DNA from 2 places in the Janthinobacterium sp. HH106 genome. Region 1 is predicted to be linked to the other one. Evidence: predicted binding sites of a transcription regulator. Region 1 holds the regulator's gene; the other holds the start of a gene.
What was found. Region 1 encodes sigma-54, which starts transcription at its own class of promoters, with help from an activator protein. Its sites were predicted from a motif close to TGGCANGNAANCTGCTTT; they were not measured.
Positions count from the first base shown of each region.

Region 2: a site for sigma-54 is predicted at 4,423-4,440, ahead of pedF (cytochrome c-550 PedF). Genes of this name have one in related genera too.

Region 1 is NZ_LRIC01000073.1:80,846-95,638, reverse strand. Features, by position in the region: gene JAB8_RS27140 (DUF3683 domain-containing protein) at 1-3,893, opposite strand, end outside; gene JAB8_RS27135 (YqaA family protein) at 4,150-4,641, opposite strand; gene ilvA (threonine ammonia-lyase, biosynthetic) at 4,843-6,378, shown strand; gene queF (NADPH-dependent 7-cyano-7-deazaguanine reductase QueF) at 6,474-7,316, shown strand; gene JAB8_RS27120 (PTS sugar transporter subunit IIA) at 7,660-8,142, shown strand; gene hprK (HPr(Ser) kinase/phosphatase) at 8,179-9,114, shown strand; gene rapZ (RNase adapter RapZ) at 9,281-10,144, shown strand; gene JAB8_RS27105 (enoyl-CoA hydratase/isomerase family protein) at 10,145-11,230, opposite strand; gene raiA (ribosome-associated translation inhibitor RaiA) at 11,362-11,721, opposite strand; gene JAB8_RS27095 (RNA polymerase factor sigma-54) at 11,791-13,269, opposite strand; gene lptB (LPS export ABC transporter ATP-binding protein) at 13,274-14,029, opposite strand; gene lptA (lipopolysaccharide transport periplasmic protein LptA) at 14,029-14,610, opposite strand; gene lptC (LPS export ABC transporter periplasmic protein LptC) at 14,636-14,793, opposite strand, start outside.
Region 2 is NZ_LRIC01000023.1:1,745-16,537, forward strand. Features, by position in the region: gene rtcR (RNA repair transcriptional activator RtcR) at 1-25, opposite strand, end outside; gene JAB8_RS11095 (TROVE domain-containing protein) at 232-1,803, shown strand; gene JAB8_RS11100 (RtcB family protein) at 2,075-3,310, shown strand; gene rtcA (RNA 3'-terminal phosphate cyclase) at 3,327-4,346, shown strand; gene pedF (cytochrome c-550 PedF) at 4,478-4,963, shown strand; gene JAB8_RS11115 (transporter substrate-binding domain-containing protein) at 4,989-5,822, shown strand; gene JAB8_RS11120 (TonB-dependent receptor) at 5,982-8,120, opposite strand; gene JAB8_RS11125 (beta-propeller fold lactonase family protein) at 8,325-9,281, shown strand; gene adh (aldehyde dehydrogenase) at 9,534-11,054, shown strand; gene JAB8_RS11135 (DUF779 domain-containing protein) at 11,110-11,499, shown strand; gene JAB8_RS11140 (methanol/ethanol family PQQ-dependent dehydrogenase) at 11,551-13,287, shown strand; gene JAB8_RS11145 (hypothetical protein) at 13,575-14,735, shown strand; gene JAB8_RS11150 (4Fe-4S binding protein) at 14,793-14,793, shown strand, end outside.

The sequences.
Region 1 (14,793 bases):
AGGCACGATGGGCAACTGGTGAGGATTTTGACGTCGCCAGTAAAACCGTCGCCGCGCAGCTTGTCGGCGCCCTTGACCATCTCTTCTTCCTTGCGGAAACGCACTTGCGTGGAAATGTCAGGGCGCGTGACGGCCAGCGAGCCCGATTCGCCGCAGCAACGGTCATTCTTCTCGATCTTCACGTTATCCACCGTGCTGATCAGGGAGTTGATCGTCTTGCCCGATTCCTGCAGCTTCATCGGATTGTGGCAAGGCTCATGGTACATATAGCGCGTGCCGTTCACGCCTTCCAGCTTGACGTTTTTCTCCAGCAAATACTCATGGATATCCATGATGCGGCAGCCAGGGAAAATCTTCTCGAACTGGTAGGTGGCCAGCTGGTCGTAGCAGGTGCCGCACGACACCAGCACCGTCTTGATGTCCAGGTAATTGAGCGTGTTGGCCATGCGGTGGAACAGGACGCGGTTGTCCGTCATCATCTTCTCGGCCTTGTCGAACTCGCCCGCGCCCCGCTGCGGATAACCGCAGCACAGGTAGCCCGGCGGCAAGACCGTCTGCACGCCCACTTCCCACAGCATCGCTTGCGTGGCCAGGCCCACTTGCGAGAACAGCCGTTCCGAACCGCAACCAGGGAAGTAGAACACGGCTTCCGTATCGGCCGTCGTCGTCTTCGGATTACGGATGATCGGGATGACCTTGTCGTCTTCGATGTCGAGCAGCGCGCGCGCCGATTTCTTCGGCAGGTTGCCCGGCATCTTCTTGTTGATGAAGTGGATCACCTGCGCCTTGACGGGCGGCTTGCCCGTCGATGGCGGCGGCGCCTTGGTTTGCTTCTTGGCAAATTTCTTCAGCAGATCGTGGCCCAGGCGCTGCGCCTTGTAACCCCAGCCGATCATGACCTTGCGCGTGGCGTTGATGGTCACGGGATCGGTGGCGTTGAGGAACATCATCGTCGCCTTGGTGCCCGGATTAAAGCTCTTCTTGTCCATCTTGCGCAGCAAATTGCGCATGTTCATCGACACGTCGCCGAAGTCGATGTTGACGGGGCAAGGCGTCACGCATTTATGGCAGACCGTGCAGTGGTCGGCCACGTCTTCGAACTCTTCCCAATGCTTGATGGAAATGCCGCGGCGCGTCTGCTCTTCGTACAGGAAGGCTTCGATCAGGGACGAGGTGGCCAAAATCTTGTCGCGCGGCGAGTACAGCAAGTTGGCGCGCGGCACGTGGGTCGAGCACACGGGTTTGCACTTGCCGCAACGCAAGCAGTCCTTGACGCTGTCGGCGATAGCGCCGATATCGCTTTGCTGCATGATCAGCGATTCGTGTCCCATCAGGCCGAACGATGGCGTGTAGGCATTGCGCAAGTCGGCGCCCATGCCCGGCAGGTTCAGCAGCTTGCCCTTGTTGAAACGGCCTTCGGGATCGATGCGCTGCTTGTAGCTGCGGAAGTCGCCGATCTCTTCTTCCGTCAAAAATTCCAGCTTGGTGATGCCGATACCGTGCTCGCCGGAAATGACGCCATTGAGCGAGCGGGCCAGGATCATGATGCGGCCCACAGCTTCATGGGCGTCCTGCAGCATTTCGTAATTGTCCGAGTTGACGGGCAAGTTCGTGTGCACGTTGCCGTCGCCCGCATGCATGTGCAGCGCGACAAACACGCGGCTACGCAAAATGCGCGCGTGAATGGCAGTGGCCTCGTCGAGGATCAGTTTGAAAGCGGCGCCGTTGAAGATCTGGCGCAGCTGGGCGCGGATTTCCTGCTTCCACGTGATGCGCACCGTGCGGTCCTGCACCACGTCGAACAGGGTGGCGTTCGGCTGCGTTTGCAGGCGTGCATCGAACACGGGCAACAGGCGCTCCATACCCAGTTCGGCCAGTTCGCCCTTCACATCGACCAGCGGACGGTCGAGCTGGGCCAGCAGATAGGTCCAGCGCGCCGTCACTTGCGCCAGCAACTGCTGCGCCTGCTCGGCGCGGTCGCCCAGCATTTCAGCGTCGTCGACGCGGTCGTCCGATGCATCGTCGCTCTTGCCGATTGGCAAGTTACCCTTGGCAAAGAATTCGCTGAGGGCGTCGGCCAGTTGCAGCTTGTTCTTGATCGACAGCTCGATATTGATGCGTTCGATACCATCCGTGTATTCGCCCATGCGGTTCAGGGGAATGACGACGTCTTCATTGATTTTAAAAGCGTTGGTGTGCTTGGCGATCGCCGCCGTGCGGGCACGGTCGAGCCAGAATTTCTTGCGCGCTTCGGGGCTGACGGCCACAAAACCTTCACCCACGCGGGTGTTGGCGATGCGCACCACTTCCGACGCCGCTTGCGCGACGGCGTTTTCATCGTCGCCGACGATGTCGCCAAACAGGGCCATCTTCGGCAGCACGCCCCGCTTCGACTTGGTGGCGTAGCCGACGGCGCGCAGGTAGCGCTCGTCCAGGTGCTCGAGGCCCGCCAGGCGGATGCTCGTGTATTGCTCGCCTTTCGCCGGCAAGCCGTCCAGGTAATCCTTGATTTCCACGATCGACGGAATCGCGTCGCGCGCCTGGCCGAAGAATTCCAGGCAGACGGTGCGGGCGAACTTCGGCATCTTGTGCAGAATCCAGCGCGCCGACGTGATCAGGCCGTCGCAGCCTTCTTTCTGAATGCCCGGCAAGCCGGCGAGGAATTTGTCCGTCACGTCCTTGCCCAGGCCTTCCTTGCGGAATTTACGGCCAGGAATTTCCAGGATTTCCGTCTTGAACGGCGCGTTCGGTTTCGTCGCGTCGCGCGTGCTCGGGTGACGCCATTCCAGCTGGAAGCGTGCCAGTGCGATATCGTGGATCTTGCCCAGGTTATGGTCGAGGCGCGTGACGTCGAGCCAGTCGCCGTTCGGGTCAACCATGCGCCACGAGGCCAGGTTGTCGAGCGCCGTGCCCCACAGCACGGCTTTCTTGCCGCCCGCATTCATGGCGACGTTGCCGCCGATGCAAGAGGCGTGGGCCGAGGTGGGGTCGACGGCAAACACGAAACCGGCCTTCTCCGCCGCTTCCGAGACCTTGTTCGTGATCACGCCCGCGCCCGAATTGATCGTCGCGTATTCGTGCGTCAAGCCCGGCAAGACCGTCATTTCCACGGCACCCAGGGTGATCAGTTTTTCCGTGTTGATGACGGCCGACATCGGCGTCAATGGAATCGCGCCGCCCGTGTAGCCGGTGCCGCCGCCGCGCGGGATGATGGTCAGCCCCAGTTCGATACAGCCCTTGACCAGGCCAGCCATTTCCTCTTCCGTGTCGGGCGTGAGCACGACGAACGGGTATTCCACGCGCCAGTCGGTGGCATCCGTCACGTGCGACACGCGCGTCATGCCGTCGAAGCGCACATTGTGTTTTTCCGTGTAGCGGCCCAGCACCTTGACCGTGCGCTTGCGCAAGTCGTAGGTCTTGCGGAATTCATCGCCAAAGTCGGCCACGGCCTTGCTGGCGGCCTTGAGCAGCAGTTCGACGTTATGGCTGCGCGCCTGCGCCACTTCCGGCGTCTCGCCGCTGGCGGCCACGTCGCCGCCGGCCGCATCGATGGACAGGCGGCGCTTGTCGACTTCGGCCAGGCGGTGATGCAAGGCATCGATCAAGCCCTGGCGGCGCTTCGGATTGTCGAGCAAGTCATCCTGCAGATAGGGGTTGCGGCGCACGACCCAGATATCGCCCAGCACCTCGTACAGCATGCGGGCCGAACGGCCCGTCTGGCGGGCGCCGCGCAGCTCGTCGAGCAGGCGCCAGGAGTCCTCCCCCAACAGGCGTATGACGATCTCGCGATCGGAAAACGACGTGTAGTTATACGGGATTTCGCGCAGGCGGCTTGCTGCGGGACCATTCGGCGTTTCTGCCAGTAAAGCTTGGATTTGTGCGGGAGCGTTCATGGAGTGTGGTGACGATGTGGACTGGACCCTAAAGACCCATTTTATCTTATTGCGCCGCACCATGCGGGAACAGCCTTAGGCAGCCTAAGGTTTAAGCACCGCATCCGCTACCATAGCAAATATGGAAAAGCCCTCCATTGCCGAATAAAAAACCAGATTCCACGATTTTTCAACGAAAAAATACCAACAATCAGACCCTGCTGCGAACTATCGAACTGCACGAAATGGGGCAAACTGGCGTTGCAGGCCGTCCCATTCAAGCCAGCATCTGGCCGATCCGGTGCCAAACACCATCGGGGACGTAGAGCAGCAAGCCTGTCATGGTCAGGTAGCGTGCGCACTTGCCGATGGCCATATAGGCCACGCTGGGCCAGAACGGCAACTTGAGCCAGCCCGCCAGGGTACACAGGGGATCGCCCACGAGGGGCAGCCAGGCCAGCAGCATGGTCTTGGCGCCATAGCGGGCCAGCCAGCGGAACCAGCGCGTATCGCGCTCCTTGGCGAACGCCTGCTTGGCGCGGTAGCCCATCCAGTAGTCGACGATGCCGCCCAGGGTATTGCCCAGGGTGGCGACGCCGATGGCGGCCCAGAACAGCGCGGGATTGGCCTTGATCACGGCAAACACGGCCGGCTCCGAGCCGAGCGGCAAGAGGGTAGCGGAAATAAAGCTGATCAGAAAGACCGATGTCAGCCCGACTTCCGGTGCTGCGATCAGCTGCAGCAGCCAGGCGATTGCGGATTCGATCATGGAACACTTCGCGATGCGGTAAGGCTCTCCATTATAATGAAGAGCAGCCTGGGCGCCGCACACATCGCGCCGGCTGGCAAAGGCAGACCCGCCCGCAGTTCCACAGAGCATTATTGTCGCCAGGCTATCCGCCGCCGCGCCGCCGCTATCGACAGACACGCTCCAGACCCTTTCTGGCCCAGAATCACTTGCTTGCAGACTATGAACATCGACTACCTCAAGAAAATCCTGACCGCCCGCGTCTATGACGTCGCCACCGAAACGCCGCTGGAACTGGCCCCTGCCCTGTCGCAGCGCCTGAACAACCAGATTTACTTCAAGCGCGAAGACATGCAAAGCGTGTTCAGCTTCAAGATTCGCGGCGCCTACAACAAGATGTCCAAGCTCAGCGAAGCGGAACGCAAGCGCGGCGTGATCTGCGCCTCGGCCGGCAACCATGCCCAGGGCGTGGCCCTGTCTGCCGCCCGCATGGGTTGCCGTGCCGTCATCGTCATGCCGACCACCACGCCGCTGGTGAAGGTCGAGGCGGTCAAGGGGCGCGGCGGCGTGAACGTGGAAGTGGTGCTGCACGGCGAGTCGTACACGGATGCCTACAACCATGCGCTGACTCTGGAAAAGGAACAGAAGCTGACCTTCGTGCACCCGTTCGACGACCCGGACGTGATCGCGGGCCAGGGCACGATCGGCATGGAAATCCTGCGCCAGCACGCCGGTCCCATCCACGCCATCTTCGCGCCCATCGGCGGCGGCGGCCTGATCGCCGGCATTGCTGCCTACGTAAAACAGATTCGCCCCGACATCAAGATCATCGGCGTGCAAAGCGTCGACTCGAATGCCATGGCCCGCTCGCTGAAGGCGGGCGAGCGCGTGACCCTGAACGACGTGGGCCTGTTCGCCGACGGCACGGCCGTGCGCCTGGCCGGCGAGGAAACCTTCCGCCTGGTGCAGGCGTATGTCGATGAAATCATCACCGTCGACACGGACGCCATCTGCGCCGCCATCAAGGATGTGTTTACGGATACGCGCAGTATTCTGGAGCCGTCCGGCGCCTTGGCCATCGCCGGCGCCAAGGCCTATGTGGAACGGGCCAGCCTGACCAAGCACCCCGTCAACAATGAAACCCTGGTCACCATCGCCAGCGGCGCGAACATGAATTTCGACCGGCTGCGCTTCGTGGCGGAACGGGCCGAACTGGGCGAATTCCGCGAAGCCGTGTTCGCCGTTACCATGCGCGAACAGCGGGGCAGCTTCAAGCGCTTCTGTTCGCTCATTGGCGCGCGCAACGTGACGGAATTTAACTACCGCATCAGCGATGAAAAAGCCGCGCACGTGTTCGTCGGCATTCAAATTGCCGACAGGCATGAATCCAGCGTGCTGGCGAAGACCTTCGAGGAACACGAATTCAAGACCCTCGACCTGACCCACGACGAACTGGCCAAGTCGCATATCCGCCACCTGGTGGGCGGCAAGAGCCGGCTGGCGCAGGACGAGCTGCTGTACCGCTTCGAATTCCCCGAACGCCCGGGCGCGCTGATGCGCTTCCTAGACAGCATGGCGCCGAACTGGAATATTTCCCTGTGCCATTACCGCAGCCAGGGCGGCGACGTGGGCCGCATCCTGATCGGCCTGCAAGTGCCGCCCGATGAAATGGGAGAATTTGCCCGCTTCCTCGATACCCTCGGTTACCGTTATTGGGATGAGAGCAGCAATCCCGTCTACAAGCTGTTTTTAGGTTAGTTCTAACCCAGGCGAACAAGCTGGGGTCAGACCCGACGGGTCTGACCCCGAAATAGGCTACCATGCGTGCTTGACTGAATTCACGCCACACGACCATGACCACCACCAACGACCTCGCCGAACAATCCCCGCTGGGAAAAAGCTCCGCCTACCGCACCGATTACGCGCCGGAATTGCTGTTTCCGATCCCGCGCCAGGGCAAGCGCGACGAGCTGGAACTGCACGGTACATTACCGTTTTTCGGCCTCGATATCTGGAACGCCTACGAACTGTCGTGGCTGAACCAGCGCGGCAAGCCGCAGGTGGCCATTGCCAAGGTCAGCGCGCCGGCCGATTCGCCCAACATCATCGAATCGAAATCGTTCAAGCTCTACCTGAACTCGTTCAACCAGACCAAGCTGGACAGCCCGCAAGCCCTGCTGGCAGTGCTCAAGCAGGATTTGTCGAATGGTTTCGGCGCGCCCGTGCAAGTGGAACTGACCTTGCAGGAAGATTTCGGCAAGCTCAAAATGGGCGAGTTCGACGGCGTGCTGCTCGACCGTCTGGACCTGGAAATCACGCAATACACGCCCTCGCCGCTGCTGTTGAAGGCGGCGCTCGATGAGGCGCCCGTGGAAGAAAAACTGGTGTCACATTTGCTCAAATCGAATTGCCTGGTGACGGGCCAGCCCGACTGGGGCAGCGTGCAGATCGCGTATGCGGGGCCGCAGATCGACCAGGAAAGCCTGTTGCGCTACCTGATCGGTTTCCGCGAACACAATGAATTCCACGAGCAATGCGTGGAACGCATCTTTGTCGATATCTTGCGTCAGTGCAAGCCCCAAAAACTGTCCGTGTATGCGCGCTATACGCGCCGCGGCGGCCTCGACATCAATCCCTGGCGCAGCAACTTCAGCACGGGAGCGATGCCGGGCAATCTGCGCAACGCGCGCCAGTAACGCTAGGCAACACCGCGCAACACCCCAAAACCATGCCAACAGGAATGTTGGCTGTGTTTTAAAACAACGTTGCAGTAGTGCCGCAGAGCATGTCAAAGACGCTGAAAAATCGGAAAATCGGCATTCGGCGGCGGAAAAACCGGCGCGCCGCGTGTTTTTAATCAAGAAATAGCCGATACACGCCGATGTTATTTTTTTGCTAAAATGATGGTCACATTGGCTGTAGCGCCCACTGCGCCCGCAGCGGACGTATACTGTTGAGAATTGGCGTTACAGGCCGCGAAAACAGGCCTATAATTCGGCTCGCAAGCCCTCTGCGCATTGCACCATTTCATTGAGTGTCATGACTAATCTTAGCAAAATATTATCCCTCGAAAACGTCCTGCTGGATCTGGAAGTTTCCAGCAAGAAGCGCGCCTTCGAGCAAGCCGGCCTGATCTTCGAAAACAATTACGGCATCGCCCGCTCTACCGTCTCGGACAATCTGTTTGCCCGCGAACGCCTGGGCTCGACGGGCCTGGGCCATGGCGTGGCCGTGCCGCATGGCAGGGTCAAGGGCAGCAAGACCTTGAAATCGCCGCTGGGCGCCTTCGTGCGCCTGGCCGAACCGATTCCGTTCGAATCGCCTGATGGCAAGCCCGTCAATCTGTTGTTTTTCCTGCTGATTCCCGATCATGTCACCCAGCAACATCTGGAAATCCTGTCGGAAATCGCCGAAATGTTTTCCGATGATGCCTTCCGCACGGCATTGGCCACGGATCCGGAACCGAAATCCGTGCATTCGCGCATCGTCAATTGGCAACCCAGTCTGCAAGCGGCGGGTTAAACTTCAGGTATTCCTCCACTCCTGAAGAAGACTGCCATGTTGCAAACGCCGCTGACGATACAACGCCTGTACGACGATAATCGTGAAAGTCTGCAACTGGGCTGGTTCGCCGGCTTCCCCGGCGGCGAGCGCCTGATCTCCGGCGACGTCTCGTCGGCCGCCGACCAGGTGGGCCACTTGAACCTGATCCATCCGGGCCGCATCCAGGTCTTTGGCCACCAGGAAATCAATTACTATCAGCGCCTGAAGGTCAATACGCGCACCCACGTGATCGGCGAACTGATCGCCGGCGGTCCGCCCGCGCTGATCATCGCGCAAGGGCTGGAAACGCCGCCCGACATCCTCGCCATCTGCGACGAGCAAAACATCCCCCTGTTCTCCACCCCGCTGCCGGCCGCGCAAGTGATCGACTTTCTGCGCGTCTACCTGTCGAAAAAACTGGCGCAGCGCATCATCATGCATGGCGTGTTCATGGACGTGCTGGGCGTGGGCGTGCTGATCACGGGTGATTCGGGCCTGGGCAAGAGCGAGCTGGGGCTGGAGCTGATTTCGCGCAGCCACGGCCTGGTGGCCGACGACGCCGTCGAATTCTCGCGCATCGCGCCGAACATGATCGAAGGCCGCTGCCCGCCCCTGTTGCAAAACCTGCTGGAAGTGCGCGGCCTGGGCTTGCTCGACATCAAGGCCATCTTTGGCGAAACGGCCGTGCGCCGCAAGATGCGCCTGAAACTGATCGTGCACCTGGTGCGCCGCAACGCGCTGGAAGAAGAAGTCGAGCGCCTGCCCTTCCTGTTTCCCACGGAAGACGTACTGGGCTTGCCCGTGCGCAAGGTCGTCATCCCCGTCGCCGCCGGCCGCAACATCGCCGTCCTGCTGGAAGCGGCCGTGCGCAACACGATTCTGCAGCTGCGCGGCATCGATACCTTGCAGGAGTTCATGGAACGGCAACGCCTCGCCATGAGCGGCGATTAGCAACGTAGGTCGGATTAGCGGGGCCGCCGAGGTGGGGCAAGGCCCCGCGTAATCCGACAGCATTGTTGGCGCGTGCAGCAAAGAAATATCACAGCCCAAATTGCAATAATTTGTAAAGATAATTGCATCGGGAGCGCGGTGCCGGTCTTTATTGTATGATCGGGCTATGCATATCGTCCTTATCACCGGAATATCCGGCTCCGGTAAATCCGTCGCGCTCAATGTGCTGGAAGATACCGGCTACTATTGCGTCGACAACCTGCCGCCGGCCTTGCTGCCGAGCCTGGTGCAAACCTTGCTCGACGAAGGCACGCCGCAACTGGCCGTCGCCGTCGATGCGCGCAGCGCCGAATCGCTCGTCAGCTTGCCGCACAATGTCGCGCTGTTGCGCGACCAGGGGCATGACGTCAAGGTCATGTTCCTGACAGCCACCACGCATTCGCTGGTGGCGCGCTTCTCGGAAACGCGGCGCAGCCATCCGCTGTCGCACGAGTTGCGCCCGAACCAGAATCCGGCCAGCCGCCGCACCCTGATCGAGTGCATCTCGGAAGAACGCGAACGCCTGTCGGCCATCGAACAGCTGGGCCATGTGATCGATACCTCGGAACTGAGCGCCAACAAATTGCGCGCATGGATCAAGGATATCGTCGCCTCAGAGCGCGCGCCGCTGACCCTGTTCTTCGAATCGTTCGCCTTCAAGCTGGGCGTGCCGCTCGATGCCGATTTCGTCTTCGACGTGCGGGCCTTGCCCAATCCCTATTACGACCTGGCCCTGCGCCCGCTCGACGGCCGCGACGCGCCCGTGATCGCTTTCCTCGACGCACAGCCGAGCGCGCTGGAGCTGCTGGCCGACATCCGCGCCTTCATCGAGAAATGGTTGCCGTCGTTCAAGTCCGACAACCGCAGCTATTTGACGGTGGCGCTGGGCTGCACGGGCGGCCAGCACCGCTCCGTGTACATGGCGGAACGGCTGGCGCAGTATTTCGGCCCCAAAGAAAGAGTCGTACTGCGCCACCGCGAGCGTTCTTAATCAGTCCAGGTGGCGCAGCGGATGGGCTTGCGCCGGCCAGACGGGGGCGAAGAACCGCGCCACCATGGCCGCGTCGACCCCGTCCAGGCTGGCAGGCTGCCAGCGCGGCGCATTGTCCTTGTCGACCACCAGCGCGCGCACGCCCTCGAGCACTTCGCCATGTTCGAAATTGTGGCGCACCACCGTGCGCTCCATGCGCAGGCAATCGGCCACGCCCAGGTGGGCGCCCCGCTGCAGCAACTCCAGGGTCACCGACATCATCAAGGGCGAGCGCAAGCGCATGGCCGCCAGCGCCTTCGCCGCGAATGCGCCGTCATCCTGCGCCAGCGAGGCCATGATGGCGGCCACTGAACCCGCGCTGAAGTGGCGGTCCAGCGCCGCGCGCGCCGTGGCCAGGAGGGAAGCGCCCGCCTCGGCCTGGAATGGTGCCGCCAGTGCCTTGATAGCGACCGGCAAGCCTTCGCCCGGCGTGGACTCGAACAGGGCCAGCAGCGCCCCCATCTGCGCCTCGGGCAGGTAGACATCGGCCAGGCCCGTGTAGAGGGCGTCGGCCGCGTTGATCGTCAAACCCGTCAAGCCCAGGTACAGGCCCAGCTGACCCGCCAGACGGGACAAAAAGTAACTGCCGCCCACATCGGGGAACAGGCCGATATTGACTTCCGGCATGGCCATGCGCGTGCGGCCCGTGACGATGCGCAGGCGGTTGCCGGGCCCCGCTTGCGCCACGCCCATGCCGCCGCCCATCACCACCCCATCCATGACGGCGATATACGGTTTCGGATAAAAATGGATCAAATGATTTAAAGCATATTCTTCCGTAAAGAAATCTTCCAGCAAGGCGCTGCCGCCCTGCGGCGTGGCCAGGCCCGCATCGTAAAAGAAACGGATGTCGCCACCCGCGCACAGGGCTTTTTCGCTGCTGGAGCGGATCACCACGGCGTCCACCTGCGGATCGTCGCGCCATGCCAGCAAGGCCGCGCTCAGGGCGCGCACCATCTCCAGCGACAGGGAATTCAAGGCTTTCGGACGGTCGAGCACGATGTGGCCCGTGCGGTGGCGGATGGAAATCTGGACGAGGTCGCTCATGGCAGGCAGGAAAGAAGTGAAAGTGCAAACATTCTAGCGCCTGCGCGGCGAACATTGCGTTTCGCTGGACGCAAAAAAGGGCGCAATGTGCGCCCTTAGTTGATCACAGCCGGTTGAAAGTCGCGGGCCGCTTAGGCGGGGGCGAATTCTTCTTCCGAACTGTCTGGCAGATGCTTGATCGCCTCTTTACCGTGCCCTTGCACTTTGGTTTTGTATTTCATCACTTGCCTATCGAGCTTGTCGATCAGGGTATCGATCGCGGCATACAGGTCGTGTGCCAGGCTTTCCACATAGACAGTTTTGCCACTCAGACGCAGGTTGACTTCGGCCTTTTGGCGTTTTTCTTTCTCTTTGAGGTTGTCGACGGTCAGAATCACGGCGATATCGATAACTTGATCGAAATGACGTTTCACGCGCTCCAGCTTCGTTTGTACGTATTCACGGATGGCTGGTGTCACTTCGATATGATGTCCGCTGATGGTGAGATTCATACACACTCCTAAAGATGATCGGGTTCGTGCGGTCCATCGTATCCGGCCCGCAGAGGAACCGAAAAAAACTTACAAACACTTACGCAGGCTCACTGGCGGAATTTTTAACGCTTCCCGGTATTTGGCAACAGTACGTCGCGCAATCACCATGCCTTGTTCCCCCAGCATGTCCGCAATCTTACTGTCGGATAAAGGATTTTTAGGGTCTTCTGCTCCTGTCAGTTGCACGATCAATGCCCGTATCGCCGTCGATGACGCTTCGCCCCCCGCTTCGGTGGCGACGTGGCTACCAAAGAAATATTTCAACTCGAACATGCCGTGCGGGGTCAGCATGTACTTTTGAGTTGTTACCCGCGAGATAGTACTCTCGTGTAAACCCAGTGTATCAGCTATTTCACGGAGCACAAGGGGGCGCATGGCAACAGCCCCATGCGAGAAAAAGTTCTTTTGTCTTTCTACTATCGCCTGCGCCACGCGCAGAATCGTGTCGAAGCGCTGGCGCATATTCTTGATCAGCCACTTGGCTTCCTGCAACTGTGCACCCATGGCACCCTCGCCCTTGCCCTGCTTGAGCAAGTTGGCGTACATGGCATTGACGCGCAGGCGCGGCATGACGTCGTTGTTCAGGGTCACTTGCCAGCCATTGCGCGCGCGCTTGACGACGACGTCGGGCACCACGTAATCGGACACGTCCGCAGCGAACACGGCGCCCGGATGCGGGTTGCACTGGCGAATTACCGTCTGCGCTTCACGCAAGTCTTCATCGTCGCAATCGAGGGCTTTTTTCAGCTTGTTGAAATCGCGCTGGGCAAACCAGGCCAGGTGCTTTTCCACGATGACGAGGGCCATGCGCCGCGTCACCATGGCGATGTGCGGCAAGCGCTTGATTTGCAGCGCCAGGCATTCGGACGCATTGCGCGCGCCCACGCCCGGTGGATCGAAACTTTGCAGCAGCGACAAGGCCGTGCGCATCTCGTCGGCATCGATTTCCAGCTCTTCCGGCAGGCGCGCCAGGATGTCGTCGAGCGACTCTTCCAGGTAGCCATTGTCGTCGAGCGCGTCGATGATCAGCTCGACCAGCGCGCGGTCGCGCAATTCGAGCACCGTCACGCGCATCTGCTCCATCAGGTGTTCGCGCAGGGTGCAGTGATGGGCCTCCAGTTGCGGGCGGGAATCTTCGTCGTCGGGCGCCTTGCCCCGGCTCGCCTCGCTCCAGTCGCTGTCGCCGCCATCCGCGGCGGCCGGGCCCTCGCCCGCCTCGCCGTCAAAGGTTTCCGCTTCGGCCGGCGCCGCGGGCGCCTCCTGGCCTGGCGGCTGGGGCGGCGCTTCGGCCGGCGCGGCCGTGGAGCTCAAGGCCCCGTCGGACAGCAGGCGCAGCGAACGGTCGAGCGGATCGTCGAGGCGCTCGAGCAAGGGATTGTCCGTCAGCAGTTGCTCGAGTTCCTGGTGCAATTCCAGAGTAGACAATTGCAACAGGCGTATCGATTGCTGCAACTGCGGCGTCAGTGCCAGGTGCTGCGAAGTGCGCAGCTGCAATGATTGTTTCATTGGCTTACATGCGGAAGTGTTCGCCCAGATAGACCCGGCGTACCGACTCGTTCGCGATGATGTCGTCGGGGCGTCCCGACGCCAGTACCGAGCCCTGGTTGATGATGTAGGCACGGTCGCAAATACCCAGCGTCTCGCGCACATTATGATCGGTGATCAGCACGCCGATATTGCGCTCCTTCAAGAAGCGCACGATGCGCTGGATCTCGATCACGGCGATCGGGTCGACGCCGGCGAACGGTTCGTCGAGCAGCACGAAACGGGGATCGGTGGCCAGGGCGCGGGCGATTTCCACGCGGCGGCGCTCGCCGCCCGACAGGGACAGCGCCTGGTTCTCGCGCAACTTTTCAATCTGCAAGTCGGCCAGCAGTTTATCCAGGCGTTCCTCGATCTCGGCCTTCTTCAAAGGACGGCCTTCGACGGTCTGGATTTCCAGCACGGCGCGGATATTGTCTTCCACCGTCAGCTTGCGGAACACGGACGCCTCCTGCGGCAGATACGACAGGCCCATCTGTGCGCGGCGGTGGATCGGCAGGCTGGAAATGTCCACGCCGCTGATGTCGATGCTGCCGCCATCCGACGGCACCAGGCCGACGATCATGTAGAACGAGGTGGTCTTGCCTGCGCCGTTCGGGCCCAGCAGCCCCACCACTTCGCCGCATTCGACTTGCAGCGAGACATCATGCACGACTTGCCGCTTGCCATAGGTTTTCTGCAGTCCGCGAACGATCAGGGTGCTGCCGCAACGGGTATTGTCCATTATTTCGTTCCTGGCACAGGTGTGGCAGGCGCTTTCTCCGCCGCGGGCGCCTTGGTCTTCGGCTGGATCACCATGCGCACGCTGCCGCCGTCGGAGGTGCTGGTGCCGCTGTCGGAATTTTCCATCTTGAATACTTCCTTGCGGCTGTCATACGAGATGAAGGCGCCATTGGCCACGTCGGTCACTTTCGTGCCTTCCAGGCGCGTCAGCTTGGCCTTGGAAAACAGTTTCACCACTTCCGTCTTGTTGTCGTATTCCACGCGCTCCGCTTCGCCTTCGACCCACAGGTCGCCGGCGCCATCGCGCTTCTGGCGGAACGTGGCCAGCTTGCCGGGATCGGCCCAGAAGGTGATGAACTGGTAGCCTTGCGGGTCTTCCGTGATCAGGGCCCGGCCCGCCTTCATGGTCAGCGTGCCCTTGACCAGCACGACGTCGCCCGTCAGGGTACGAATCTGCTTGACGTCATCGACGTGGCCGCTACGCGCCGTGATGACGGCTTCCTTCTCGGAATCGGCCTTCTCGGCATGCGCCACGCCCATGAGGGCCAGAGAAAATACGCTCAACAGCAAGATGTTCTTCATAGTATGGTTTCCTTGTTTCATTCTGTCATTTTGCCGCCGCGGCCGGGCGCGGTTTCGGCGGGAGTACCATGCGCAAGGCATTCTGCACTTCCACCACGCCGGTGGCGTTATTGGCCTTCATGCCGATACCATTGATGCGCGAGGCGCCCGTCAGGATATCGACAGGCACGTCCGTTTCCATTC
Region 2 (14,793 bases), on a different contig from region 1:
TGACGACGGTGCGTTTTGCTTGCATATCTTGGATAATAATTTATCTAAAAAGATAATTGTATTCGAAATCGTAATCGATGGGATAGTTTCAAGGCAAAGCATGCATGAGAATATTATTCAGAAAAATCAATGACTTACATTTGTTTTTGGAAAAATTATTAAAGCTGGCACGGCGTTTGCAATAGAGGAGATACCAACGAGATAAACGTAGAGAGCAGAGAGGAACGAAAAATGGCCAACGCCCACTTATTCCAGAGCGCACAACAGAGCGCAACCTTGCCAGCGGCGCTGGCGCGCAATGCGGAGGGCGCACCAGCGTATGCACTGACGCCACGGCATCAACTGGCGCAATATGCTGCCACCGGTTGCCTGAACACGACGTTCTATGCCAGCGCCGAAGCGCAGCTGGCGATGGTACTGGAACTGTGCAAGGCGGTCGAACCAGCCTTCATCGCACAAACGGCCGTGTACTGCCGCGAACGGGGCTACATGAAAGACATGCCGGCCTTGCTGGTGGCCGTGCTGGCGGGGCAGGGCGCGGCAGAATTTACGCAGGCCTTCCAGCGCGTGATTAACAACGGCAAGATGCTGCGCAACTTCGTGCAGATCATGCGTTCGGGCGCCGTGGGCCGCAAGTCGCTGGGATCGCGTCCGAAAAAGCTGGTACAGGCATGGTTGAACAACGCATCCGAGCAGGCCTTGCTGGCCGCCGCCGTGGGCAATGCGCCGTCGCTGGCCGACGTGGTGAAGATGGTGCACCCGAAACCGCAGGCAGCGTGGCGGGAGGCATTCTTTGCCTGGCTGATCGGCAAGGAATACCAACGCGATGCCTTGCCGCCGGCACTGGCCGCGTTCGAGGCATACAAGGCCGATCCTTCGCAGTCGATACCGGAGGTGCCGTTCCAGATGCTGACGGCGCTGCCCTTGAGTGCGCAGGATTGGGCGCAGATCGCCCGCCAGGGCAGCTGGCAGATGGTGCGCATGAATCTGAATACCTTTGCCCGCCATGGCGTGTACGCGATCGATGGCATGCCGGAACTGATCGCCGCCAAGCTGCGCGATCCCGAGGCGATTGACCGCGCGCGGGTCTTTCCCTATCAGCTGATGTCGGCGTACATGGCCGCTGGCGACAAGGTGCCGCGCATCGTGCACGCGGCGCTGGAGCAGGCGCTGGAAATATCGCTGGTGAACGTGCCGCGGATCGCCGGCAAGGTGGTGGTGTGTCCTGACGTTTCCGGCTCGATGGCCTCGCCCGTCAGCGGTTTTCGCGGCAGCGCCACCTCGAACGTGCGCTGCATCGACGTGGCGGCTCTGGTGGCGGCAGCCATGCTGCGCAAGAATCCGGACGCCATGGTGCTGCCGTTCGAGCACAACGTGGTGCAGTGCGCACTTGGCGCCGATGACAGCGTAATGGCGAATGCGGCCAGGCTGGCGGCCATCGGCGGTGGCGGCACCAATTGCAGCGCACCCCTGCTGCGCATGAACGGCAGGAAGGAGCTGGCCGACCTGGTGATCTATGTGTCTGATAACGAATCGTGGATCGACGCGAAGCGCAGCGGCGCCACGGCGACGATGGGACAGTGGACGGTTTTCAAGCAGCGCAATCCGCAGGCAAAGCTGGTGTGCATCGATATTTCGCCGCATGCTACGACACAGGCGATGGAGCGCGAGGATATCCTGAATATCGGCGGTTTTTCCGACGACGTCTTCAAGATCATCGCCGCCTTTGCCGCCGGTCAGCTAGACCCGGCCCACTGGGTGGGAGAAATCGCCGCCATCGATGTCGCGGCACCAGCTTGTTGAAGTAAGGCGCACGAATGCGGACAAGACTACATGAGAGACGTCCTGTCCAGGTTTGTCATGCGCCGCAGTACCCCGAATGCCGACAGGATTACATCGATCAGCCGCGTCAAACCGGCCTGCCAGACGCAGTGCGCCTGGCAGAAAATCCTGTCCCCCTTGTCGGGTTGTCGTACTGATGAATGCCGGTGGAACTACATCCAGAGCCGATGCGTCGGCAATGTTTTACCAATCCTTGTCATCACCCCCTATACAATAGAAGAAGAGCATAGCGATGAAAAACGAAGAATACGAAGTTCTGCATACCGAAGGCAGCCGTCCCGTGAAAATGTGGACGCGTGGCGTGCCTGTCGAAGAAGCGGCCAAAAAACAATTGCGCAACACGGCGACCCTGCCGTTCATCTACAAGCATATCGCCGTCATGCCCGACGTCCACCTGGGTAAAGGATCGACCATCGGCAGCGTGATCCCCACCCTGGGCGCCGTGATTCCGGCAGCCGTGGGCGTCGATATCGGTTGCGGCATGATGGCGGCGAAAACCACGCTGACGGCAAATGATTTGCCCGATAACCTGGGGCCGCTGCGCAGCGCCATCGAGCGCGCCATTCCGCACGGGATGTCGCCGAAGACGCGCGGTCACCGCGGCCGCGACGAGGGTTCCTGGCAGACGCCGCCCTCGGTGGTCGATGCCGCGTGGCTGCAGCTGAAGGATGAATTCGACGCCATCTGCCTGAAAACGCCCAAGCTGCAGAACACGAATAACTATCGTCACCTGGGAACTTTGGGCAGCGGTAACCACTTCGTCGAAGTCTGTCTCGATGAACAGGGTTCTGTATGGTTCATGCTGCATTCCGGTTCGCGCGGCGTGGGCAATGCCATCGGCACGCATTTCATCGAACTGGCCAAGCAGGATATGCGTACCCACTTCATCAACCTGCCCGACCAGGACCTGGCCTATCTGGCCGAAGGCACGCAGCATTACGACGATTACGTGGAAGCGGTGGGCTGGGCCCAGCGTTTCGCGCGCAACAACCGCGAAGTGATGATGCAAAACCTGATCGCGGCCGTGCGCACGGTCATCCATAAGCCGTTCCAGACGCATGTGGAAGCCGTCAACTGCCACCATAACTATGTGCAGAAGGAGCACCACTTCGGCAAGGACGTGCTGGTCACGCGCAAGGGCGCCGTCTCGGCCCGCGCCGGAGAATTGGGGATCATTCCCGGCTCCATGGGCGCCAAGAGTTTTATCGTGCGCGGCAAGGGTAATGCGGACAGTTTCCATAGCTGCAGCCACGGCGCGGGCCGCACGATGAGCCGCACGGAAGCGAAGCGGCGCTTCAACCTGGCCGACCAGATCCGCGCCACGCAAGGCGTGGAATGCCGCAAGGATGAAAACGTGATCGATGAAATTCCAATGGCCTACAAGGATATCGATGCGGTGATGCTGGCGCAGCGCGAACTGGTCGACGTCGTGCATATCCTGAAGCAGGTCGTTTGCGTCAAAGGTTAATAAAGAGAAAGTACAGATGATAGAAATTGATGGAGCGCAAGGTGAAGGCGGCGGACAGATTTTGCGCTCGGCGCTGAGCCTGTCGATGATCACGGGGCAGCCGTTCCGGCTGACGAATATCCGCGCGGGGCGGGAAAAGCCCGGCTTGCTGCGCCAGCATTTGCTGGCCGTGCAGGCAGCGACCGCGATTTGCGGGGCGCGCACGACGCCGGTGGCGCTGCGCGCAGCCAGCCTGGAATTCGTGCCTGGCCCCATAGGCGGCGGCGATTACCGCTTTGCCATCGGCAGTGCCGGCAGCTGCACCCTGGTGTTGCAAACCCTGCTGCCGGCCCTGCTGCATGCGGATGGGCCGTCTACCGTGCGCATCAGCGGCGGCACGCACAATGCCATGGCGCCGCCCGTGCATTTTTTGCAGCGCGCGTATGGCCGCATCCTGGAACAGATGGGCGCCGACGTCGATATCACGCTGCAACGCTACGGCTTTCATCCCGCAGGTGGTGGTGAGGTGCTGGCCACCGTGCAACCGTGCCAGCGCTTGCGGCCCATTTCACTGCTGCAGCGCGGCGAGCGGAAGGCCGGGTATGCGGAAAGCGTGGTGGCGGGCGTGCATGTGAACGTGGCGCAGCGTGAGCTCGAGCGTATCGCCGACGGCATGGGCTGGAGCGGCAAGCAGCTGCGCCTCGTCGGCTTGCCGGCGGAGCAGGGACCGGGCAATGTCCTGTTGCTGACATTGGAACATGAGCACGTCACGGAAGTATTTACGTCGTTCGGCGAAAAATCCTTGCTGGCCGAATCCGTGGCCAAGCGCTTGTTGAACGAGGTGCGCGACTATCTCAAGTCGGACGCGGCCGTGGGCGAGCACCTGGCGGACCAGCTCTTGCTGCCCATGGCGCTGGCCGGCGGCGGTAGCTTCAGTTGCAGCAAGGTGTCGCAGCATGCGTTGACGAATGCGGAAGTGATTGCCCGCTTCTTGCCCGTGCGTATCACTTTCGAGCAGCAGGCGCGGGGCAGCATCTGCACGGTGGCCGCCGCCTGACGCGCGCGGTGACACAATCGCTGTTGCAGCTGTTCCAAATTGATACATGGGTGGCCCGATGTGGGGCATATACGCATGGCATGGCATTTGCTCTTCTTGAGATATTCACTAAAAAAACCAAGGAGACCAGCATGACCTATTCCATCCGTACCCTGCTCGGCGTGGCCGCCGCCGGCGCCGTTGCCCTCACCTCCCTGCTGACCTTGCCGCATGCCTATGCGCACGGCAATGTCACGCCGCAAGGCGTCGACACCACGGGCTTGCCCAAGGTGGGCGACAAGTGGCTCGAGCAAAACCCGTATCGCGGCAACAAGCTGGCCCTGACGGTGGGCACCTCGGCCTATAACCAGAATTGCGCGCGCTGCCACGGCATCGAAGCCATTTCGGGCGGCATCGCGCCGGACTTGCGCCAGCTGGACCGTGATTGCTTCGGTATCAAGAATGAGACAAAGAAACAGGCGTGTTACAAGGAAACGGATAATTATTTCCTGGCGACCATCCGTCACGGTAAAGTGCGTAATGGCGCCGTGTACATGCCGCCGTTCGAGGGCGTATTCAACCAGGAAGCGATGTGGGCCATCAAGACCTACCTGGAAACCCGCCGCGAGTCTAATTAGGTCGAACTGATAACGAAGGAGTTCCATGCGTTCATTTCAACTCCGTGGCGCGCGCGCGATGCTCTCGCTCGCTTGCATGGCCATGTGCGCAGCCGCGCCGGCGCGCGCCGATTGGCAGAAAGTGCAGCAGTCGGGCAGCCTGAAAGTGGCTGTGTATAACGAGTTCGCGCCGTTTTCCGACAAAGGCGCGGGCATCGATATCGACATCGCCGAAGCGCTGGCGAAAAAGCTGGGGCTGAAACTGAGCTTGCTGCCCTTTCCCGCCGGCGAAAACCTCAACGACGACTTGCGCAATATGGTGTGGAAGGGACATTACCTCGGCTATGGTCCCGCCGACGTAATGCTGCACGTGCCGGTCGACAAGAAATTGATGGCGGATAACGACAAGGTCGAGATCTTCGCGCCGTACTACGTGGAAACCGTGCGCCTGGCGCGCAGCGCGCAAGCCGTGCCGCAATTCGATGGCGTCGCCAGCCTCGCAGGCAAGCGTATCGGCGTGGAAAAGGTCTCGATTGCGGCCATGCTGATGCTGGGCGAGGACAGTGGCAGATACCGCGACGACGTGCGTATCTTCGATACGGCCGCCGAAGCCTTGCAGCAATTGCAGGCCGGCCAGCTCGACGCCGTGTTGGCCAACCGGTCGGAAATCGAATCGGTGCTGAAAAGCGATCCCGCTTTCCCCTTGAGCGAAGTGGCTTTCGCCCGCTTGCCGCGTGCCGGCTGGGCCGTGGGCCTGGCCGTCAGCAAGCAACAGCTCGACGTGGCCAAGTTACTGCAGGCGGCCATGAACGAGATGGCGGCCAGCGGTGAATTGAAAACCATCTTTGAGAAGTATGGCGTGAAGGAAGCGCGGCCGTAGCAGACTATGCTGAATGGTAAAAGCCCGCGCTTCGGAAGAGGCGCGGGCTTTTTCATGAGAACGCCTGAAAAATGTTCAGGGCAAGGCGCATTGCCGCAGGCAGTACGAATAGTACGACAAGGCAATGCAACGCCGCCATGGACTTTTTCTCAGGTGTTCTTAAAAGGAGTATTGGGCGCTCACACCTAACAACCAGTTACGGCCTGGCGCCGCTTCATAGTAGCGCTTGTTGCTGTCGCCGACGATGACGGAGCCCACGTAGGTCTTGTCGAAAAGATTGTTCAGGCGGGCAAACTCCTTGAAGCGCCAATTCCCTACGTTTTGTTTGGCGTTGAAGCGCGCATTGAACACCGTGTAGCCGGGCGCCGGTTTTTCGCTGTTGCTGTCTTCCGCGTAGACCTGGTTGCTGGCCACGCTTTCCACTGCCGCGCCGAAACGGTCCAGCGTGTCTTTCCAGGCCAGTTCCGCAAACAGGTTTGCGCTGGGCACGCCCGGCAAGCGGCTGCCTTCGCGTACGCTGCCGAACGCCTGGTCATACACGGCGTGCAGGCTGGTCAGCGCCACTTTTGTCGTGAAACCGTACGGCAAGCTGGAGTCGAGCGACACTTCCATGCCCTGGCGCAAGGTCTTGCCCGCATTGCGGTAGCTGGTGCGCCCGCCGCTGGAACTGTCGACCACCAGTTCATCGTTGGTCTTGATCTGGAACACGGCCGCGTTCACATGCGTGTTGTGATTGATCCTGGCCTTGATACCCGCTTCCAGGTTGGTGCTGGTGGCCGGTTTCAGCTGGTAATTGAAGCCGCCGCCCGTGCCCGAGTAAAACAGTTCGTTCAGGGTGGGTGCTTCGAAACCGCGCGCGGCGCTGGCGTACACGTTGACGTTGGGCGTCAGTTTATACAGCAGGCCCAGCACCGGCGTCGTGTGGCTGAATTCCAGGCTGCCGCTGTCGTCGCCATTGCCGAGGAAGCGGTCGTTGACCGACACTTTCATCTTGCTGTAGCGCACACCTGCGCTGAGCAGCCATGGCCCGCTCTGCCATTCTGCCTGGATATACGGATCGAGGCTGGAGACGACATCCTGCTCGTCGCGGCGCAGCTTGCCCTTCACGCCAAACGTGTTGCCGATGTAATTTTCATAACCGGTGCGGTCATCGCTGGAGCGGCCATAGTCGATGCCGATGGTGGTGCTCAGCTTGCCGCCTGCCAGCTGGTTCACGTGCAGCCAGTTGGTGTCGATGCCGTAGAACTCACGCTGGAAGTCGACCACGCCGCCCGAATGGCTGGCTGGCGCCTGGAAACCCTTGGTAAAAGCCTGGTACTGGATCACGTCGCGGTTGCCGCCGTAGGCCGTCACGTGCAGGCGGTCTTCGCCAAACGATTGTTCATAGGTAGCGCCGATTTGCTGATGGTCGATGCTCTTGCGCGTGTTGTAGCGTTCGGCCAGGGTGCGCTTCGGGTTTTGCGTGTCCGTCGCATCGATTTCGCCGGCGCGCGGATCGCGGGCAAACGTGGCCCAGGTGACGCCCAGCGGATCTTGCGTGTTGCCCTGATGCAGGCTGTTGGCGACGATGGTCAGCTTGCTGTCTACCGTCGGCTTGATGGTGATCTTGCCGAACGCCTGTTCGCGCGTGGCGGCGCTGTGGTCGCGGAAACCGTCCGTGCGGAAGCGCGAACCGTCGAGCACGTAGCCGATGCCGCCTGCCTGGCCTTGTGCCGTCAAGTCCACCTTGCTGGTGCCGAAGCTGCCGCCCGTTACGTTCAGTTCGACGGATGGGGGATTTTGCCCATCCCTGGAGAACAGCTGGATCACGCCGCCCGAGTGGTTGCCATAGATGGCCGAGAACGGTCCGCGCAGCACTTCGATGCGCTCGGCCGTATCGAGGTTGAAGGTGGCGGCCTGGCCTTGCCCGTCGGGCATGCTGGCGGGAATGCCATCGCTGATCAGCTTGACGCCGCGCACGCCGAAGGCCGAGCGTGCGCCGAAGCCGCGCGACGAGATCTGCAAGTCCTGCGCGTAGTTCTGGCGGTTCTGCACGACCAGGCCCGGCACGGCGGCCAGCGCTTCCGAGGCATTGACGCGGATTTGACCCTCCTGGATGCGGGCGCTGTCGACGACGTCGATCGAGGCCGGCACTTCCTGGCTGGGGTGGGCGATGCGGCTGCCGCTGACGACCACCGTATCCATGAGTTGCCCGGCGGCCAAGTCAGCGGACTCGGCGGCGAAAACGTGGGGGGCCAGGGTGGCGCTGCCGGCGACAAACAGGCTGGCGATGGTGTTCAGGCGGAAACGATGCTGCATGCGGATTCTCCAATGTGAATAAAAGCCTGCTTGGTCGCGTGCGCGGCGCAGGTCTGCATAGTTGTATCAAGCAATATGCCTGCCATGTCTCCATTGGTGGGCGGAAATTATACGCGTGTCAGTGGCACGGCGTTTGCATGCAGCAATTATCAGATGCGCCGCTAGCGTGCGCTTTTCCTGTGTTTTGCCATTGAAAAGGTGATTATGCCCAACTTCTTCTCGCGCTTTCTCCAGGTGTGCTGGCTGCTGCCCGCGCTCGCCAGCACCGCCGTCCAGGCCGCTCCATTTGCCTATGTCCCCAATGAAAAATCGGGCACCGTGAGCGTGATCGACACGGCGACCGACCAGGTCGTGCGCCAGATCGCGGCCGGCAAGCGGCCGCGCGGCATCGCCGCCGACCCCAGCGGACGGCAATTGTTTGTCACGGATGCGGCCAGCAGCGCCTTGCTGCTGATCGATAACGTGACCGGCGTGCCCGTGCGCAGCGTAGCGCTGGGTAAGTCGCCCGAAGGCGTCAGCGCCTCCCGGGACGGCAGTCACGTGGCCGTGGCCGTCGAGGAAAACAATAGCGTGGCCTTGCTCGATGGCCACACTGGCGTCTTGCTTGCCGATATCAAGGTGCAGGGACGCAACCCGGAACATGCCGTGTTCAGCCCCGATGGGCGCTGGCTGCTGGTCAGTGCGGAAGAGGCCGAGCAAGTCGACGTCATTGATGTGGCGCAACGCCGCCAGGTGGCTTCCATCGCCGTGGGACTGCGTCCGCGCGGCATCGGTTTCAGTCCGGACTCGGGCCGCGCCTATGTGGCGTGCGAACTGGTCAATGCCGTCTATGTGATCGACATGGCCGCGCGCAAGGCCGTCGCAACCATTCCCGCCGGCAAGAATGCGAATGGCATCGCCGTCCATCCCGGCGGCAGGCAGGTATATGTCTCGAACGGTATCGACGGCACGGTAATGGTGATCGATACGGCCAGCAACCAGGTGACGGCCACCATTCCAGTCGGCAAGCGTCCGTGGAACATGGCCATCACGCCCGACGGCGCCAAGCTGTACGTGGCCAATGGCCGCTCGAACAGCGTTTCCGTCATCGACACGGCCAGCGCGCGCAAGCTGGCCGATATTGCCGTCGGTGAATTGCCGTGGGGCGTGGTGATTCGGTAGTGGTACAGGGCAGGTGTTCCAGTCTGGTACACCTGTTCCATTGTGCAGCGGCGATGGGGCGCTACGGCAGCAATTGAACCCGCCGATATCGCCACCAGGCCCTTGCAACAGAGGTAAAACCCGCTAAGTTGGGTAGGGGGATGGCGAGCTGGCACGGCATTTGCGGAAGACTCGGTGTACTCACCCCATCTGTACCAGGACGTTTGATTTTAATTAAGTAACTCCATTCTAATTAACCCGATAGAGGACGACATGAATCTCGCAGACATCAGCAAACTGGGCGTAGCCAATCCCTTCAAACAACGCTATGACAATTACATCGGCGGCAAATTCGTTGCACCAGTAAAAGGTGAATACTTTCCTAACATTACGCCGATCACGGGCTTGCCGTTTTGCGAAATCGCCCGTTCCACGACGGAAGACGTCGAGCTGGCGCTGGATGCCGCGCATGCCGCCAAGGAGGCCTGGGGCAAGACTTCGCCCGCCGAGCGCGCCAACATCCTGAACCGCATCGCCGACCGCATCGAACAGAACCTGAGCTTGATCGCGACGGCGGAAACGATCGATAACGGCAAGCCGATCCGCGAAACGATGAACGCGGACATTCCGCTGGCCATCGACCATTTCCGTTACTTCGCCGGTTGCATCCGCGCGCAGGAAGGTTCCGTCGCGCAAATCGATGCGGAAACCTATGCCTACCACTACCACGAGCCGCTGGGTGTCGTGGGCCAGATCATTCCGTGGAATTTCCCGATTCTGATGGCCGTGTGGAAACTGGCGCCAGCCCTGGCCGCCGGCAATTGCGTCGTCCTGAAACCGGCCGAGCAGACCCCCGCTTCCATCATGGTGTTGATCGAGCTGATCGGCGACCTGCTGCCACCGGGCGTGTTGAACATCATCAACGGTTTCGGCCTGGAAGCGGGCAAGCCGCTGGCCTCGAGCAAGCGCATCGCCAAGATCGCCTTCACGGGCGAAACGGGCACGGGCCGCCTGATCATGGGCTACGCGGCGCAAAACCTGATTCCCGTCACCCTGGAGCTGGGCGGCAAATCGCCGAACATCTTCTTTGAAGACGTGATGGATGCGGACGACGAGTATTTCGACAAGTGCCTGGAAGGCTTTGCGATGTTCGCGCTGAATCAAGGCGAGGTGTGCACCTGCCCATCGCGCGTGCTGATCCAGGAATCGATCTACGAGAAATTCATCGAACGGGCCCTGAAGCGCGTGGCCGCCATCAAGCAGGGCAATCCGCTCGATTCTTCCACCATGATCGGCGCCCAAGCGTCGCAGGAGCAGCTGGAAAAAATCCTGTCCTACCTCGACATCGGCCGCCAGGAAGGCGCCGAAGTGCTGGCTGGCGGCGAGCGCAACACGCAGGCGGGCGACCTGGAAGGCGGCTATTACGTGCGTCCGACCGTGTTCAAGGGGCACAACAAGATGCGCATCTTCCAGGAAGAAATTTTTGGACCGGTCGTGTCCGTGACCACCTTCAAGGATGAAGCTGAAGCGCTGGCGATTGCCAACGATACCTTGTACGGCTTGGGCGCCGGCTTGTGGACGCGTGACGGTTCGCGCGCCTTCCGCATGGGCCGCGCCATCCAGGCGGGCCGCGTGTGGACCAATTGCTACCACCTGTATCCGGCCCACGCCGCGTTCGGCGGCTACAAGCAATCGGGTATCGGCCGCGAAAACCACAAGATGATGCTCGACCACTACCAGCAAACGAAGAACTTGCTGGTGAGCTATAGCCCGAAAGCGCTGGGCTTCTTCTAAACCGGCAACAGGCGCCGCGCCCGTAGTCCAGGCGCGGCGCGCAGAAAGGGATGCCATGAGTGCAGCAATTGCCAGGGTGGTCGCCACCGATGCGGCGCTGGAAATGATGGACAAGTTGCGCCAGCGTCACGGCCCGCTGATGTTTTTCCAGTCGGGCGGCTGCTGCGACGGCAGTGCGCCCATGTGCTACGCGCTGGGCGAGTTCGATGTCAGCGATACCGACATTTATCTCGGCAATTTGAATGGCGCACCGTTCTACATGGGACTCGAGCAATTCGAGTACTGGGAGCATACCCAGTTGATTATCGATGTGGTCGATGGCAATGGCGGCATGTTTTCACTCGACAACGGCACGGGCAAGCGCTTTTTGACGCGCTCGCGCCTGTTCACCGATGAAGAGTGCGCCTTGTTGCATGCCCAGCCGCATGAACACCGCAAGACTTGATACACACACATACTAATAAAACAGAGGGAGATGATTGTGCAGAAAAACATCATGGGGATACTCATCGGTTTGGGCTTGGCATCGCTGGCCCAGGCGGCCGACGTGGGCAATGTCACCACCGCCATGCTCGACAGCACGGCGAAGAATCCGTCCAGCGTGCTGTCGTTCGGCATGGGCACGCAGGGCCAGCGCTATTCGCCGTTGACGCAGATCAATGACAACACCGTGGCCAAGCTGGTGCCGGCCTGGTCGTTCTCGTTTGGCGGCGAAAAACAGCGGGGCCAGGAATCGCAGCCGTTGATTCATAACGGCAAGATGTTCGTCACGGCATCGTATTCGCGCATCTTTGCCGTCGACCTGAAAACGGGCGCCAAGCTGTGGAAATATGAGCATCGCTTGCCGGACGGCATCATGCCCTGCTGCGACGTGGTCAACCGCGGCGCCGCCCTGTACGGCAACCTGGTGATCTTCGGCACGCTGGACGCCTACCTGGTGGCGCTGGACCAGAATACGGGCAAGATCGTCTGGAAGGAGAAAGTCGACGACTATGCGGCCGGTTACTCGATGACGGCGGCGCCGCTGATCGCCGAAGGTTTGCTGCTGACGGGCGTGTCGGGCGGCGAATTCGGCATCGTCGGCCGGGTCGAGGCGCGCAACCCGATGACGGGCGACCTCGTGTGGAGCCGTCCGACGGTGGAGGGCCATATGGGCCACCGCTACGACAAGGACGGCAAGGCCATCGATAACGGCGTGTCCGGTACCGTGAACAAGACCTGGCCGGGCGACCTGTGGAAAACGGGCGGCGCCTCGACGTGGATGGGCGGCACCTACGATCCGCAGACCAAGCTCGCTTACTTTGGCACCGGCAACCCGGCGCCGTGGAACAGCCACTTGCGTCCCGGCGACAATCTGTACTCGTCGTCCACCGTGGCGCTGGACGTGAAAACGGGGCAGATCAAGTGGGCGTATCAAAACACGCCAAACGATGCCTGGGATTTCGACGGCGCCAACGAGTTCGTCACCTTCGACATGGATGGCAAACGCTATGGCGGCAAGGCCGACCGGAACGGTTTCTTCTACGTCATCGATGCGGCCAACGGCAAGCTGCAGAATGCCTTTCCGTTCGTCAAGAAAATCACCTGGGCCAGCAGCATCGACCTGAAGACGGGCCGGCCGAACTATATCGCCGCCGGCCGCCCTGGCGACCCGACCAAGGGAGAAGAAGGCAAGAAGGGCACGACCGTGTTTGCCGCGCCGGCTTTCCTGGGGGCAAAAAACCAGATGCCGATGGCGTACTCGCCGCAAACCAAGCTGTTCTACGTTCCCGCGAACGAATGGGGCATGGACATCTGGAACGAGCCGATCAGCTACAAGAAGGGCGGCGCCTTCCTCGGCGCCGGCTTTACCATCAAGCCCTTGTTTGAAGACTACATCGGCGCCATGCGCGCCATCGATCCGAAGACGGGCAAGATCGTCTGGGAAATCAAGAACAACGCGCCGCTGTGGGGCGGCGTGATGAGCACGGCCGGTAATCTGGTGTTCTACGGCACGCCGGAAGGCTTCCTGAAAGCCGTCGACGCGAAGACGGGCAAGGAACTGTGGAAATTCCAGACGGGTTCCGGCGTCGTGGCGCCGCCCGTCACCTGGCAGGATGGCGACACGCAATACGTGGCCGTCGTCTCTGGCTGGGGCGGCGCCGTGCCGCTGTGGGGCGGCGAGGTGGCGAAGAAGGTCAACTTCCTGGAACAGGGCGGTTCCGTGTGGGTCTTCAAGCTGGCGTCGAAGTAACGGGGTGAAGCGCCCGGGCCACACGGATGGGTGTCTCCCTGTCCGCCGGGTGCTTTCTTTTTGCTGACGGCCCAGGCCGTCAGTTTTTTGTTTACGCAGGCGTTCGATCAATGTGCCGGCGGTCAAAAAAGGAACACCGTGCGGGGTGATTGATCCGCTGCTGCACACGTCAAACACATCATTTCTCTTTCTCCCTGTGAGCCGTGCTGGGCACGCTTATTGCCAAAGCTTGAGGTACATCAATCACTGATGTGCACACTAAAAACAGAGAAGAAAGAGGAGACGCAATGAACACATTGAGCAAGCTGGGGAGCGTGGGTGTCATGACAATCGCAGCGGTGGGGCAGGCGCAAGCCGTCGATATCAAGGCGGGCGACTGGACCGTGTCGGTAGGCGGCATCGTCAACGCCTATTACACGCAAGTGTCGTGTTCGGGCGATGCCGTGGGCGGGCTGGCGCTGGGAGGCCAGGTGCTCGGTTGCGGCGGCGAAAAGGACCGCACCACCATCGGCAACGGCCTGCTGCCGAATGGCTTGATCACCTCGGCAAGCTCGCGCCTGGGCGAGTACGACGTGAAAGCCTTGATCGGTATCTACAACTCGACGGCCACGGACAGCGCCATCAGCCAGAACAGCGTGGTCGACGTGCGCCAGGCCTTCTTTACGTTCGGCAATGCGGAAATGGGCACCTTCAAGCTGGGCCGCGACTACGGCATCTTCGGCGCGAATGCGATCCTGTCCGACATGACCTTGCTGGGCTCGGGCGCGCCCGTGCAGGCGACACAGCGGGGCCGCGTCACGCTGGGCCATATCGGCGCCGGCTATACCTATCTGGGCAACTATGGCCAGATCATGTACAGCACGCCGAAGTCCAGCGGATTTGGCGCCGACGTGGCGCTGGTCAGCCCCGTATCGGATACGCCCATCGTGGCAGGCTCGACCTATTCATCGAAGTCCAGTCCGCAAGTGCAGACGCAGCTGACGTATGCGCAGGAAGGCTTGAAAGCGTGGCTCGGCGTGAAGTCGCAAAAATTCACCTCGAAAACGCCTGGCGTCGATGACCTGACCATGCGCGGCGTGGAAGTGGGCGGCTCCTACCAGATGGGCCCGGCCGGCGTATTGGTCAACTTCCAGGGCGGCAAGGGACTCGGCATCTTGTCCGATGCGGACCAGGGCGATACCAAATCGAAGAACTGGCTGCTGCAAGGCACGTATAAAACGACGGACAAGCTGAAGCTGGGCTTGTCCTACGGCATCAGCAAGAACGACGACAACACGGCCGGCACGGGCGGTTTGAAGTCGAACGCCAACCTGACCCTCGGTGCGTATTACTCGCTCAACAGTGCGATCACCCTCGTGGGGGAGCTGGGCCAGACGCGCTCGAAAGGCTTTACGGGCGGCGAAGCGAAGATGAATGGCGGATCCCTGGGCGGCATTATTTTCTTCTAACCAATGAATGCGGCGCCGGAAGCTGCGGCGCCGCACGGAGTGCAATGCATGCGGATAA